Regions from separate parts of the Thermoanaerobacterium sp. PSU-2 genome, predicted to be linked through region 2. Evidence: a T-box and tRNA genes for the amino acid it is inferred to sense, from the RefSeq annotation. Region 2 holds a T-box; the other holds one or more tRNA genes.
The links. A T-box is a leader RNA that pairs with one kind of tRNA and senses whether it is charged. The one in region 2 lies ahead of leuS (leucine--tRNA ligase), so its partner is inferred to be a tRNA-Leu.
Positions count from the first base shown of each region.

Region 1: it has a tRNA-Leu gene. The T-box ahead of leuS (leucine--tRNA ligase) is inferred to sense a tRNA for this amino acid. The anticodon was not compared.

Region 1 covers NZ_MSQD01000007.1:94,351-102,521, reverse strand. The annotation lists gene BVF91_RS07355 (hydantoinase/oxoprolinase family protein) at 64-2,205, shown strand; gene BVF91_RS07350 (hypothetical protein) at 2,210-2,740, shown strand; gene BVF91_RS07345 (FAD-dependent oxidoreductase) at 2,750-4,087, shown strand; gene BVF91_RS07340 (hypothetical protein) at 4,225-4,503, shown strand; partial or broken gene BVF91_RS07335 (Rpn/YhgA-type helix-turn-helix domain-containing protein) at 4,668-5,105, shown strand; partial or broken gene BVF91_RS13655 (recombinase family protein) at 5,305-6,185, shown strand; tRNA gene BVF91_RS07325 (tRNA-Met) at 6,145-6,218, opposite strand; tRNA gene BVF91_RS07320 (tRNA-Met) at 6,224-6,299, opposite strand; tRNA gene BVF91_RS07315 (tRNA-Leu) at 6,314-6,403, opposite strand; gene BVF91_RS13570 (methyl-accepting chemotaxis protein) at 6,937-7,746, shown strand.
Region 2 covers NZ_MSQD01000001.1:352,433-360,603, reverse strand. The annotation lists gene BVF91_RS01930 (transglycosylase domain-containing protein) at 1-1,187, shown strand, start outside; gene BVF91_RS01925 (M28 family metallopeptidase) at 1,505-2,698, shown strand; gene BVF91_RS01920 (ECF transporter S component) at 2,713-3,225, opposite strand; gene BVF91_RS01915 (YjgB family protein) at 3,414-4,118, shown strand; T-box leader at 4,174-4,367, shown strand; gene leuS (leucine--tRNA ligase) at 4,416-6,860, shown strand; gene BVF91_RS01905 (HEPN domain-containing protein) at 6,950-7,363, opposite strand; gene BVF91_RS01900 (nucleotidyltransferase domain-containing protein) at 7,360-7,848, opposite strand; gene tlp (small acid-soluble spore protein Tlp) at 8,064-8,171, opposite strand, start outside.

The DNA.
Region 1 (8,171 bases), on a different contig from region 2:
TTAGTTAATATAGGGTTAAGCTAAAAGCTTAACCCTATGCAATAAATTTAGGAGGAGATATCTTTGAAAGTAAGAATTGGTATAGATGTTGGAGGAACATTTACAGATGCAGTTGCAATAAATAATGATACTTACGAAATCATAGGGACTGTAAAACTCCCAACGACCCATGCAGCTAAGGAAGGTGTTGCAAAAGGTATAATAGAGGTATTAAAAAAATTAATGAATGATAATAATATTAAACCGGAAGATGTGCTTTTTATTGCTCATGGAACAACACAAGCCACAAATGCACTACTTGAAGGAGATGTTGTTCCTGTTGGAATAGTTACTATTGGCAAAGGTCTAGAGGGAATAAAATCAAAAAGTGATACGAATATTGGTGATATAGAACTTGCGCCAGGTAAATTTTTGAGGACATTTAATAAATATATTGAGATAAATGATGATTTTGATAGAAGTATAGAAAATTCCATATTAGAGTTGAAGCATGAGAATGTTGGAGCAATTGTAGCAGCAGAGGCATTTTCGGTGGACAATCCTGAACGTGAAAATAAGGTAATGGAAATATCAGAAAACCAAGGGTTACCAGCTACAGCAACACATGAAATTACAAAGCTATATGGATTAAAAATTAGAACCAGAACGGCAGCAATAAATGGATCTATCTTGCCTAAAATGATTGACACTGCCAATATGACTGAAGAAAGTGTCAAGAAATCTGGAATAAAAGCTCCTTTGATGATTATGCGCTGTGATGGTGGCGTTATGGATGTGGCTGAAGTGAGAAAAAGGCCTATATTGACAATGCTGTCTGGTCCAGCAGCAGGTGTTGCTGGTGCTTTGATGTATGAAAAAATTTCCGATGGCATATTTCTTGAAGTAGGAGGGACATCTACAGATATATCAGTTATTAGGAATGGAAAGGTAATGGTGAATTATGCAGAGATAGGTGGTCATAAGACATATCTTAATTCACTTGATGTAAGGACTGTCGGAATAGCTGGTGGAAGCATGGTAAGATTAGGAGAAAAAGGTATAGAGGATGTAGGACCAAGAAGTGCACATATAGCTGGTCTTCCGTATTCAGTGTATGCCGATCCTGATGAAATAATAGAACCGGAAATAGTCTATATTAAACCTAAAGAGAGTGATCCAGATAATTATGTAGCCATTAAAAGTAAAAATGGAAAAATGTTTGCAGTTACAGTTTCATGTGCGGCAAATATATTAGGATATGTAAATCAAAATGATTATGCATATGGAAATAGTAAATCGGCCAGAAAAGCATTCGAGCCAATTGCACATAAACTTGGAATTACAGTAGAAGAAGTTGCAAATGAAATTTTAAAAAAAGCATGCAAGAAAGATTTGGAGGTAGTTGAAAAACTTATTGAAGATTATAAACTCGATAAGAGTACAACAGTTCTGGTTGGTGGTGGTGGAGGAAGTGCAACAATTGTACTATATCTTGCTGAAATGATGAATATGAAATACAGGATTGCCAAAAATGCGCAAGTAATATCAACAATAGGTGTGGCACTTGCAATGGTAAGAGAAGTAATTGAAAGGACAGTTCAAAATCCAACTGAAAATGACATAATATCTATAAGAAGTGAAGCAAAAGAAGCAGTTATAAAAGCCGGTGCCTTAGAAAACACCGTAGAAGTATTTATCGAAGTAGATTCACAAAGAAATATATTAAGAGCGATAGCAACGGGTGCTACAGAACTAAGATCAAAGGACATGATGAAGAAAGAACTAAATGAAAAGGAAATAATCAAAATAGCCGCAGATTCAATGAATATTAATGAGAAAGACACAAAGATAATGTTAAAAGTAGGAGAAATGTATGTAATAATGGGTTTAAAAAAGCAAAAAAGCTTATTTGGTCTTATTACAAAAACAATTGAATTTATAAGAGTGGTAGATTCAGAAGGAGTAATAAAACTTAGCAAAAATAATGGTAAAATATTCAGAACAACTATTTCACAATTTGATGAAAATTTAAACAAGGTTCTTGATGAAAATATATTTTACGGTGATGGAGGAGCAGAAATACCAGACTGTTTTATAGTATTATCAAATAGATTAGTTGATCTATCAGGAATGGTAGATAAAAATCAGATAATGTCATTGGCAAAAATTGAGTTAAACGGTCACAGAGAAGATGAAGAAATAGCAATTATTATTTGTAAAAGGTGAAAAAATGATACCATCCATATTTTTAAATAAAGAGGAATTAATAAATCAAGAACTTAAAAATAATTTATATTATGACAGAATAAAAAACATTGATTTGTCTGACATAACTAATATTGCATGGAATCGAGGTGCTAGTGAAGCTAAAAAGTACAAGAATCAAGATATAAATGCATTATTAAAAAAAGAAGGAATAAATTTCGAAATTAACAATGTACACTACACACCCGGCTATATGATATTTAGCCAGATTATTGTCAATGAAAAGAAGATAACTATATATATGAAAAATATAGAAAAAGAATTTATTCCGTCAATTCCAGAAAAGTATTCTTTTTGGAAAGCAGGAGACAGACTTATCAATTTATTTCTATGCCATGAATATTACCATTATCTTGAGTATTATTATATAGGGCTTACGTCTAACATTGAGAAAGTCAATCTTAAATTCGGATTTATTAATGTAAAGAAACAGTTAAATTCATTGAATGAAATTGCGGCACATGCTTTTGTAAAAGAGTTTTACGATATATGGTAGGTGAATATTATGAGAAAATATGATGTTGTTGTGATAGGCGGAGGAGTGTCTGGAACGATTGCTGCAATTGCTACTGCAAGGAATGGTATTAAAACATTATTAATTGAGCAGTATGGTTTTCTTGGTGGGGCTCTGACAAATATGGGAGTTGGACCAATGATGACATTCCACGCCGGCACAAAACAGGTTATTAATGGCATACCACAGGAAGTTGTAGACAATCTCATAAAGTATGGTGGAAGTCCAGGACATGTACTTGATACAACTGGATTTGTAAGTACTGTGACACCATTTAATGCAGAAATAATGAAATATGTACTTCAAAAGATGGTTATTGAAAGTGGTGCTGAAATTTTATATCATAGCTTTTTAACAAATGTTGAGTTAGACGGAGCTTATATAAAAGCAATTCATATTGCAAATAAATCTGGTATTGAAAAGGTGGAAGCCAATGTATTTATTGATGCAACAGGAGATGCGGATCTTGCAGTAAAGTGCGGAATAGATTATATACTTGGTAGACCAGGGGACAATTTAACGCAACCTATGACTATGAATGTAAGAATAGGTAATGTGAATATTGCAGATGTTAAAAAATACATGGAAGAAAATCCAAAAGAATTTACAATGGTAGATATAGAAAAGATAAAAACATCTAAAAGACTTATGGTGAACGGATTTTATTCAATATTAAGAGAAGCTCGTATTAATGGGGAAATAAACTTTGAAAGAGATATGGTTTTATTTTTTGAAACTGATATACCAGGTGAGGTTATAGTTAATATGACAAGGGTACAAAAGCTAAATGGTGCAGATATAAACGATCTTACAAAGGGTGAGATGTATGGACGAGAGCAGGCTTTTGAAGTTTATAATTTCATGAAAAAGCATATACCTGGATTTCAAAAAGCATATCTTATTTCGACTGGACCACAAATTGGAGTTAGAGAAACGAGAAAAATTATTGGTGAATATGTACTAACAGCAGAAGATCTAATAACTAGCAAACATTTTGATGATTGTATAGCAATTGGTGGATATCCCATTGATATACATTCACCGGATGGTGACAAAACGACATATATGAGTTTGGAAAAAGATAATACGTATGAAATACCATTTAGAAGTCTTTACAGTAAAAAGGTAAATAATCTTTTAGTATCAGGTAGATGCATATCATCAACACATGAGGCAAATGCAGCAATAAGAGTTTCTCCAATTGCTATGGCAACTGGTCAAGCTGCTGGAACTGCAGCGTATGTGGCTGTTAAAAATGGGAAGAAAGTGTGTGATGTTGATATTAAAGAACTTAGGTTAGTTCTTTTAAAACAGAAAGCGTATATATGAGAATATGATTTAGTTAACTACTATTTTTACGAAGATTTTTTAGAATGAAAAGAAAAAAAGCATATCCTAAAAATAGCTAAAATTGGCTTCTAAGATATACACAAGTTTATAATTATTTGAAAGGAGTGAGTAATAAAATGCTTAATAAAAACAAAATTATATTGGAACTAGATGATGTATATTATAATATGGACGATCTACTTGATGCATTAATTAAACATTATAAAAGCAAAGGGATAAAGTGTAAAAAATTATATGATGATAAATTACATAATCCTGTATTATTAGTGGACCTAAAAAAATATGTAGTCAATGTAAAAAATATAGGACCTAATTTAGTACAATATACATTACCTCCAGGAACGGTGTGGCCAACATTTATTTCGTTACAGCAAATAATACTAAAAGAGATATGATTTTAGAGTATTGATAATTGTACATTTGACGCTAAGAAAAATAAAAATTATATATGAATGGTGTTAATAGGTGTTGGTGGTGAAAGTTGTATTTTTTTGCAATATAGAGATTCGATCATATGATAAAAAATGCCTTGTAGGATGTTATGATATTACTTGGAGATAATGACATAAAATATACTGATGTTGTAGGAACAGACTATTATGATTTGTATTCGCTTCTACCATTGATGGATCAAAATAGAAGGAAAGAAGAAGGAGAAAAATATCTGGAAAGATGTGTTGAGGCTATAAAAGACATTCCATTAGACATAAACAAAAAGAAAGACATAACGTTTAAGGCAGAGATATTATCAGGTATAGTTTATAAAAGAGAAGTTATCGAGAAAGTTTTTTCGGAGGTGATAAGGATGTTTAGGATTGAAGAGTCTGAAACGTACAAAATGATAATAGAAAAAGGCATAGAAAAAGGAATTGAAAAAGGCGAAAAAGAAAGAAGCATAAAAATAGCAAAGAAGTTGTTAAAAGAAGGTATGGACATCGACAGAATAGCAGAAATTACAGAATTATCAAAAGATGAGATAAAAAAATTGATGAATTAGGATAAATTGGTTTTCGAAAATTTCATGGTATCGATAAAGAATCGATACCTTTTTTTGTATTATGTCCTAATGCTTTGCTGAATACTTTTGCATTTTTGCTATGTTACACTATTGTGATGTCTTTTATCTATAGCTAATTTTATAAAATTATTATATAATGTGATTTACAACTAAAATACTTTTTGAAAGGAGGTTTTCAATGAAAGCAGCGGCATATTGCAGATTTAGTTCAGATAATCAAAGAGAAGAAAGTATCGATGCTCAATTAAGAGCAATTAAAGAATATGCAGAAAAAAATAATATTGAAATTGTAAAGATCTATGCTGATGAAGCTAAATCAGCAACAACCGACGATAGACCACAATTTCTTCAAATGATTAAAGACAGTGAAATAGGTATATTTGAAGCGGTGATAGTACATAAGTTGGACCGTTTTGCCAAGCGGTATATGCGGTTCTAAAATGGTTGGATGCTTAAGCCGTGGAAAATATGTTATATATAGGTGTAATAAAAAAGATAGAACAAAGCAATGTACAAATAAAGATATAAACAAAGACAGATTAGAAGTTTTTATTGTAGAAGAATTAAATAAGAAGATATTTGATCCAGAAGTAGCACCAATATTAGCAAAACTTTTAAACGAAGAAAATCAAAAGCTTAATAAAGAAAAACTTGAAAAAATAACAGCATTAAAGAAGAATTATAATAAAATAGAGTCACAAATAAAAAACATTGTTGATGCTATTGCCGAAGGCATGTACCAACCAATCATGAAAGAAAAAATGAGAGAGCTTGAAGAAAAGAAAAACGAAATTCTCTATAGTCTTTCCGAAATAGAAAGGAAGAAAGAAACAAGTTTTATTACTCCTGAAATAATCATGAAAATATTCAATGCAGATAGAGAGGTAATTAATTCTTTAAGCGATCCAAAAAAATAAAGGAAGTGCTGAAAAAATATATAAAAAAATCACCGTTTATCCAACTGAAATAAAATGTGAATTCTATTTCGGGATAGGTGATGATTTCCGTTCTTTGGAAGTAGCGGCGAGTGGAGTCGAACCACCGACACTGCGGGTATGAACCGCATGCTCTAGCCAACTGAGCTACGCCGCCATGTTTGGTTGCGGGGGCAGGACTTGAACCTGCGACCTCCGGGTTATGAGCCCGACGAGCTGCCAACTGCTCCACCCCGCGATGTACTATTCAATTGGTGCCGGAGACCGGAATCGAACCGGTACGGGCTTTAAAGGCCCGCAGGATTTTAAGTCCTGTGCGTCTGCCAGTTCCGCCACTCCGGCAATCACATCAACCAGCGACATCATTAATTATATTACATAAAAGACTATTAGTCAATACCTTTATGCCATATTATTCGGTGTAGATTACAATAAAATTTTGACATATTTGATGATGAAAGTGACTAATAGTAATCAATTGTTTTTTTATTTAATTTACAAAGAAGGAATTAGAGGAATTATGCAGAATATATTTATATAAAGTTAAATTTGTCGTTTGCATTGGATAAGGCAAAAAGCACAGGATATCGAGACATTTTAGAAATTACTTTTAAGGTTTATAGGAAGGTGGGATGTTTAAAATTATCAAGAATGATTGATTGATATTGGCCTAATTTACATAAAAAGAAAGTAATTTTACAATTTTACAAAAGATGTGAATAAATGTTTTTAGCTTACCTATGAGGGATCGAAAAATATTAGCTAAATTTGACAAAAGTCGTTAATTCTATATAATTTATTATAGCGCTTTATGAGAAGTTAAAAAATTAACGAATTAAGGAGGACTAAAATTGATAACTGTATCTAAAGATGAAATGCTTGAGTTTTTTAATAAGTTAACAACTTTTTTACCATTACTTTTTGAGGACAGTGTATCTTTTGCCATTGTAGATAGAGAAAAATATTTGGAGATAAAAAATTGTGATGAGCTTCCTATTAATGCAAAAGTAGGTGATGCAATTCCAGAAGGTGGTGCAGCTTTTGAAGCCATTAGAACTGGAAACTACATTATAAAAGATGTACCGAAAGAAGTGTATGGAGTGCCGTTTAAGTCATATGCTATCCCTATAAAAGACTACGATGATACTGTAATTGGGGTTTTACTTATGGGGAAAAGTTTAGAAAAAAGACACAAAGTATTATCACTATCCGAAAATCTTGCATCATCGCTTGAGCAAATATCTTCGGCCATTCAAGAGGTTTCCTCTGGAGTCGAAATTGTGGTTAATTCTAATACTAAGATATTGGAAGAAGTAAATAAAGCTATTGAAAATACAAAGGGCACTGATGATATTTTAAAATTTGTTCAGAATATTTCTAAACAAACTAATTTATTGGGATTGAACGCAGCCATTGAGGCCGCAAGAGCTGGTGAAAAAGGTAAGGGCTTTACTGTAGTTGCTGAAGAGATACGAAAGCTATCTAATAGCAGCAGTGAATCAATAAGTAGAATAGACTCAATATTGGAAAAAATACAGGAATCTATTAAAAGTATTTCTGACAAAATAAATGCATCAAGTTCATTTTTTGAGACACAAGCTACTGCTTTTGAAGAAATTAGTTCATCCATAGAAGAATTAAGCGCCACTTCTCAACTTTTAGAAGAATTAGCAAGGAATTTATAGGATTATGAAAGCAGTGTGGATTTTTTATTTTCGATTTGCTCAAGAAAAAAATCTGAATTTATAGCGCACCTCTGCTTATTTTGCAGGAGTGCTTTTATTTTTATAGAGGCAATAATTTGCTTCTATCAATTGCTGTTATCAAACAAATATCAGAGAAGATAAAAAATATTTTTTAAGCATACTGTTAGACTGAACTCTAAAAGCATGAAAGATGTATTTCATTCTACTTCAAAATTTCTTCTGATAGATCTTCTGGTAAACATAATGATTCGATTATTTTAATGTTATTTGAGATGGTATCGCAAATAGATGTAAAAAGAGAATTTTATTTGGAAAGTTATTGGTTAAGAAGCAGATCATATATTTCACTCATAGCAATTCTTAGTTTTAACAGAAAAATAACCGCCCACTGCAACCAGAGTGTT
Region 2 (8,171 bases):
CAATTACAGATTCGTTGAATGTGCCTGCTGTTCAGGTTGTCAATAAGATAGGCATAAATGTCTCCGCAAGTTACGGAAAAAAATTTGGCCTTGACATAACTAAAAACGATATGTACCTTCCAGCATTGGCATTAGGTGGTTTAAGTCAAGGCATTACGCCTATACAAGAAGCGGCTGCTTATGGAGCAATAGCCAATAAAGGCATGTATATAAGCCCTATTACTTTTACAAAGATTACAGACTCTACAGGGAAAGTATTGGTAGACAATAAACCTGAAGAACATGTGGTGCTAAGTGAGCAAAATGCTTATATATTGAGAAGCATGATGATGGATGTTGTAGACCATGGGACAGGTACTGCTGCTAAGCTTTCAAATATGGATGTAGCAGGTAAGACAGGCACATCTGAGAATTCAGGCAACATTTGGTTTTCAGGTTTCACGCCTTACTACGTTGGCACTGTGTGGATGGGTTATCCATCATCAAATAATTCTGTGAAAAATTACGGTGTGCCGCAGGTAGGCGGTACTTTCCCGGCTCAGATGTGGAGGACTGTCATGGCACAAATACATCAAAATCTTCCACCAACACATTTTACAGATAAACCATCTGGAATAGTATATGAGACGGTCTGCAAAGATTCCGGGGAATTGCCGACTGATTTGTGTAGACAAGATCCGAGAGGGGACAGGACATATACTGAGATGTTTGCTGCAGGCACACAGCCTACAGAGTATTGTACTGTTCACGTATCAGCCCAGATAGATACATTGACAGGGAAACTGGCATCTTCATGGACGCCGCCTTTCCTTGTGAAACAAGAAGTGTTTATCAATCCGCCAGGAAGGACGCCAGAGCAGAATGCGTACGCTGCCGATGGCAAATACGTATTACCTACACAGTCGGACAGTGGAAGCGATGTATTGCCGGGAAATAATCAGAATGACAACGGAGCACAAACTGGGAATCCATCGACAAATAGTGGCGATACTACTGCTCCGACAAATGGCACGGAACCGGGAAACACGAATACTGAAAATACGGGACAAAACAGTACATCCGGCAATGGCGGGCAAAGCAATAGTAGCGGTACAAATAGCAGTAATGCTAATAGCAGTGGACAAGGAAATTCTACCACGAATCAAAAGGGCATTGGAAATATAATAAACTCTATACTTGGCCACTAAATCATAACCACTATACTTAGTAGTGAATAAATGTGGTATTGGCACATCTATTTTGTGCATGCCATTTTATCTCGTTTATTAGCCATTAAATCACCTTTCCTTTTGTTATATAGTAGCTTGAACAACTCTATAATAACGGAAAGGTGATTTTTTGCATAACTCATGTCGTGCACCTGTATAGTAGGTGTTTTTTTATTTCGCTGGCTTTGGAAGCTCAAGTAATTTCCCTATTGTGAATAATGTATCAACTCATAGGAAAAAATTATTGAAGGAATATTGAAAAGTCTGTAGAAATATATAGTTAGGGGGCGAATACTATGAAAAGTATGGATTACTTAAAAGAGCTTTCAAGGTTTGAACACCGTGGTTCAGCCACAAAGAATGAAAGAAGGGCAGCAGACTACATCGCAGAAAAGCTTAAAATTTTAGGCTATGATGTGGGTGTACAGGAATTTAAAACGACACGAGACAATCTTTACATTTTGCCTCTTCAGTTTGGTATCCTTCTTTTCATCATGGGAGCGGCATCGCTTGTATACGATAAATTTTTAAATGTCGTGGAGCTTTTAATTTCCATTATTGCAGTATTTTTGCTGGTTTTAGAGCTAAGCGGCAGGTCTTTTGAAACAAGCATAATGCCTAAACACAGATCTAAAAACGTATTCACAAAATTCGAAAAAATCGACAAAAAGAAGATAATTATATCTGCCCACATTGATACTCAAAAAGGCAGCCTGATGTTTAGTCCCAAAATTGTTGGCAGATTAAAAATGATTTTTAACGTTGGCTATGTGGGATTTGCTTTGATACCATTAGGTATCGCATTTAAAGTGATGAACATTTCTTTTGTATCAAACGTTTTATTGGGGTTAGGCATACTAATAACATTTGCAATGGTTGTGTTTTTGCTTATATGCCAGTTAGGTGGAAAGTACACAAACGGCGCTAATGACAATGGTTCTGGTGTATCTTTGGCATTAGCAATTGCAGATCACTATGCAAATAACATGGATAAATTTCCGGACGACGTGCAACTAATTTTCCTCTTTACAGGCAGTGAGGAGACTGGCGAAAGGGGAATGAAATATTTCCTGAAAAAATATAGAAAGTTGTTAAGTGGTGATACGCAGTTTGTAATACTGGATAATCTTGGGGCAGGAAAGTTGACATACCTTGAAGGAGAAGGTATGTTAATATACAGGAAAGCAGGTAAAATGCTTTTAGATGTTGCAGATCTTATGGCAAAAGAGTATCCAAAAAATACGGTTCAGAGAAGGAAAAACTTGCTTTTGCCCACAGATGCACTGCCTGTCTTAGCAAGTGGATTCGACGCTATAGCGTTTTTATCTATGGATGAAGACGGATCTATAAAAAATTATCATTGGTTTACAGATACTATAGAAAACGTTGATTCAAAGCTTTTAAGATATGAAGAAAGCTTTTTGATAGAATATGTCTTAAGGGTTTCAAATAAGATGACCGATTTAAAAAATGTTGAAGCAATTGAGTAGGAGTAGGTATGTACCTACTCCTTTGATTTATTGAAATAACCTGTCAGTATGAATATTAAAAAGATGGATAGTATTCCACCGATTATAGCAGTAGCTAACTGCGGGAATGTAAAGGCTGCTGCAATTTTTTGCGGTACTTTTACGCCAAACATTATGAGGATGTACTTTACGGAAGCTGCCAGCCATAAAAACTTTACAACTGCACCTGTTATCATGCCTATGATGTTGTTTTTAATAGCCGAGAAAAGCACTACGTACAGTGCATTTCCAATCATTATAAACGGTATAAGCATTGGAAATCCCATAAGTCCTACTAAAAAAGCGATGATTGGCGTCAAAAGCCCTATTGTGATGCCAGACCAGACACTTACAAAGTAAGCCGATACAATAAGCATCGCATTTACGATTGAGCCTGTTACAAGCTGTGGCATCTTGATGAATTGTACGATTATAATTAATGCCAGTAAAATAGCTGTTCTTGTTATAAATTTTGCGTCAAATTTTTTGGGTGATGTGCCATTTACCATAATATCACCTCCAACATCAATCTATTTAACTATATTTTAACACTATAGTGTAATGTTGTTAAGCAATTATCAATAAAGTATTAAAAACATTAATTATGTATTAAATCTCCCTTAAAGCCATTGACGAAAGGTACTGCATAAGGTTATCATTTGTGTGGGGGAATAAATAAAAAATTGGAGGATTGATTATGAAAAAATACATCTTATTGATAGCACTTGTTGTTGCTGTATCGATTTTTGCTGGATACCTGCTTTACAATAATTCTAATACAGCACAAAGAGGAAACCAACAATCGCAAAGCCAAAAAACCGCAACAAATAAGAATTCAACTTCTGATAATAATGCAAAAGATGAAAATAAGAGCAGCAATGATAATAATAATGGCAATAGTGATAAACAAGATCAGAATCCTGTTGTAGACAATCGCAACGTTGATTTGATAAATCAGATAGTAAGCCTTGCTAAAGAAGGTAAAGTAATAAACTGCGATTTTGTCACAGGTAAAACTACTATAGATGATATAGAAAAGGTGTACGGAAATCCTGACAAGCAAGAGTATATTTCATCTGCAAAGGGAACTTATACGACTTTTACCAAGAAAGATCTTGTATTTGGATTTAATAAAGGAATGCAGGTTTTTGAGACAAGGTCATTTGATCCTAGATTACAAGCCATTTCAAGAAGCGATATTGAAAATGTATTGGGAAAAGCCCCATATAAAGCCACTATAAGCGGCACTACAAGCCAAACTGTTTTAGGATATACGATGAATTCTGACTACAAGCTTGAATTTGCCATATCAGATACGACAAATCTTGTTGACCATGTAAATGTGCTGTATCCTGCGGCAACAGTTAATTCTATGGCAGACGATCCAGGTCGCCAATGGTGATTTATCATATTGCATTTTAAGAGCATTTGTAATAAAATATTGATAAATATATATTGATAATGCAATGATGTGGAGTAGTAGGCTAAAACTTTTTCAGAGAGCCTTGTGACGGTGGGAAAAGGCATTGTATTAGCTGAACTCGCCATTGAGCATGCATATTAAAAGTATGCACGGTTGTACCGTTATATGAAACAAGTGGGCTTGCGTCAAAAAGAGTGGTACCACGGAAGCGTAGCTTTCGTCTCTTTGTGATGTGAAGCCTTTTTTATGCAAAAAAATATTAATAGGAGTGAGAAGATGGCTTATTCAAGGGATATTGATAAAAAATGGCAAAAGAAGTGGGAAGATACAAAACTATACAAGTTTAACCCGGAAAACATTGATAAAAAGCTGTACTGTCTTGAGATGTTTTCGTATCCGTCAGGTGCTAAACTACATGCAGGGCATTGGTATAACTACGGGCCTGCTGATTCATGGGCAAGGATGAAAAGGATGCAGGGCTATGAAGTTTTTCATCCAATGGGTTTTGATGCGTTTGGATTGCCGGCAGAAAACTATGCCATAAAGACAGGCATACATCCACAGGATTCTACCCTTCAAAACATAAAGACAATGGAAAGACAGTTAAGAGAGATGGGTGCCACATTTGATTGGGATTATGAGGTTATAACATGTTTGCCTGATTACTACAAGTGGACACAATGGGTATTCTTACAATTGTACAAGAAAGGTTTGGCTTATAGGAAAAAAGCTCCTGTCAATTGGTGTCCAAGCTGCAAGACAGTCCTCGCAAATGAGCAAGTTGTAGAAGGCACTTGTGAAAGATGTGGCTCTGAAGTTACTAAAAAAGATTTGACACAATGGTTTTTGAAAATAACTGATTATGCAGAAGAACTTTTAGATAAGCTTGATGAGCTGGATTGGCCTGAGAAGACGAAGATGATGCAGAGAAACTGGATAGGAAAATCTGATGGTGCTGAGATAGAGTTTAAAGTCGATGGCAAAGACATATCGTTTAAAGTTTTTACGACAAGGGCTGACACGCTATACGGTGTTACATACGTAGTTTTAGCTCCAGAAAATGAGATAGTAGATCTCATAACGACAGATGAGCATAGAAGAAATGTAGAAGATTATAAAGAATACGCCAGAAAGCAAAGCGAGATAGAGAGGCTTTCAACGGAAAAAGAGAAGACAGGCGTATTTACAGGAGCGTACGCTATTCACCCTATTACAGGTGAGAAAGTGCCTATATGGATATCCGATTACGTTCTTGCTACATATGGGACAGGCTGTGTCATGGCAGTACCTGCCCATGACGAGAGAGATTATGCATTTGCTAAGAAGTACGACTTGCCAATAAAGAGAGTCATCAAGGGAAATGATGGCGTAGACGACTCACTGCCATTTGTTGAATACGGTATTCTTGTAGACAGCGGTGATTTTACAGGAAGTAAATCAGAAGATGCAAGGATAGAAATAGTGAAGATGCTTGAGAAAGAAGGCAAAGGAGCACTTAAGGTAAACTACAGGCTTAGGGATTGGCTTGTATCAAGGCAAAGGTATTGGGGTGCACCTATACCAATAATACACTGTGAGAAATGCGGACTGGTGCCCGTGCCTGAAGAAGATCTGCCGGTGTTACTACCTTACAATGTGGAGTTTTCACCGGATGGGGAATCACCCCTTAAAAAATCTGAGGAGTTTATGAATACTACATGCCCTAAATGCGGTGGCAAAGCATTAAGAGATCCTGATACACTTGATACATTCGTCGATTCATCGTGGTACTTCTTAAGGTATCCTGACAACAAAAACGACAAAGAGCCTTTCAACAAAGAGCTTATTGATAAGATGCTACCAGTTGACAAATATATAGGCGGTGCTGAGCACGCATGCATGCACCTTTTATATGCCAGATTTGTCACTAAGGCATTGAGAGACTTAGGATATCTTGATTTCGACGAACCTTTTAAATCTCTCATACATCAAGGCATAATTTTAGGGCCTGATGGAAACAAGATGAGCAAATCAAGAGGCAATACAATATCACCTGATGAGTACATCAATGAATACGGTTCAGACGTATTTAGGATGTACTTGATGTTTGGATTTGCCTTTACTGAAGGTGGCCCGTGGAATGATGACGGCATTAAAGCTATGTCCCGCTTCATACAGAGAATTGAAAGGCTTGTAGACAAATTCATAGAGGACAAGTGCAAAGAAGGCAAAGATGAGATTTCAAAAGATGAGAAAGAACTTAACTATGTGAGAAATTATACCATAAAGAGCGTCACAGAAGATGCTGAAAAGTTTCAGTTTAATACTGCCATAGCAAGGATAATGGAGCTTGTAAATGCTCTTTATAAATACGATGCTGACGTGGAAATTAAAAACACAAAATTGTACGAGGAAACTATTGCAGATCTTGTAAGACTTCTGGCGCCGTTTGCACCGCATTTTGCAGAAGAGATGTGGGACAGATTGGGATACACATATTCTGTTTTTAATCAAAAATGGCCAGAGTACGATGATAAAGCTTTAGTAAAAGATGTTGTTGAGATAGCAATACAAGTCAACGGTAAGGTAAGAGGACGTCTCGAAGTTTCTCCAGACGCGAGTGAGAAGGAAATTCAAGATGCTGCGCTTTCAGCAGAAAGCATAAAACAATACATTGACGGCAAAGAAATAGTTAAAGTCGTAGTTGTAAAAGGTAGTCTTGTGAATATAGTTGTAAAATGACAAAAGGCAAGAAAGTAATTCTTGCCTTTTGCAATATTGTTGTCATACGTTAACAAAATAACAAATTATTATAAATCATAATTTCTTATCTATTGACTTGAAATAGCTTTTTCTGCTATATTGACTACTAACTTTGAATCGTTTATAGCTTTCTTTGCGTCTTCTTCTGTGTATTCAAGTGTTGGAATAAAATCGATATCGCCATAAAAGGAAAATTCTCTTTCTTTTCTGAGCCACTTAGATATTGAAGCAAGTTTATCTACTGCTTCTTTTACTTCATCAGAGAACTTATCTTTATATTCAATTAATAAGTATCCTACATCATGCTGTTTTGGCGGTTCAACTCCAATCTTTCTTAACATGCCTTTTAAAGCAAGTTCTACAGCTTCTTGCGCTTCTCTAATCACATCTGAATAATCTTCTTCATTCATAAGAAATTCAATCATCTTAATGCGTGTTTTAGCTTTTTGCAAGTAGCTTTCGGCAAGTGTAATATTATTCATATATGAAACACCTCATCATTTTTGTAATCCGGTTTTATTACCCAGTGCCATTTTTCGTTGTTTCCTACTTTATATGCACCCATTTTTTTAAGATTAGAAGAAAGTTCAGTCAAATACTTTGAGAAGAAATCATTTTTATCATATAATATTTTTGCATCATTTATCATATCAAGAAAAAGCAAGCTGCCTATTTTTACTTCAGAAGGTGTTTTAATAATTGGAGATAATTCCGTGTATATTTTTAAGTTTCTAAGCTTTTCGATGTAATTTTCTAATAATGATTCAACTTTATTAAATTGTTGTACGCGCTTTATTCTTCCATCGGGAATATTTTCAGCGACAATTAATATATCTATATCAGATTCAGGGCTTGGCGTGCCTCTTGCAACAGACCCGAAAATTACAAGACTAATTAAATTATCACCATATACTTCTCGGCAGGCTAATTTTAAAAGATAAAGTATTTTGTTAAAATATTCTATCATCAAACAGATTACCATCCTTTCAAAATCTTACAATTATTATAACACATAATAAATATTAGGACAATTTATAATTATGACATTGCAAATGCATTTATATGATATGACATTTAGATGGTAGTATTCAGAGATTATTATGATGAATTGGGTTTATACTTGCATGCAAGTACAAAAACTAAGGTAAACTTAAAAAATAGGCAGTGAGAAACTGCCTATTTTTAATCTTTTTTGTCTACTCCGTTTCCGGCTTCTACTTCGTCTACGATTTCATCTCTCATGCCATGGATGCTTTCAAGTCTATGGCGATTTTTCTCTTTGATTCTTGC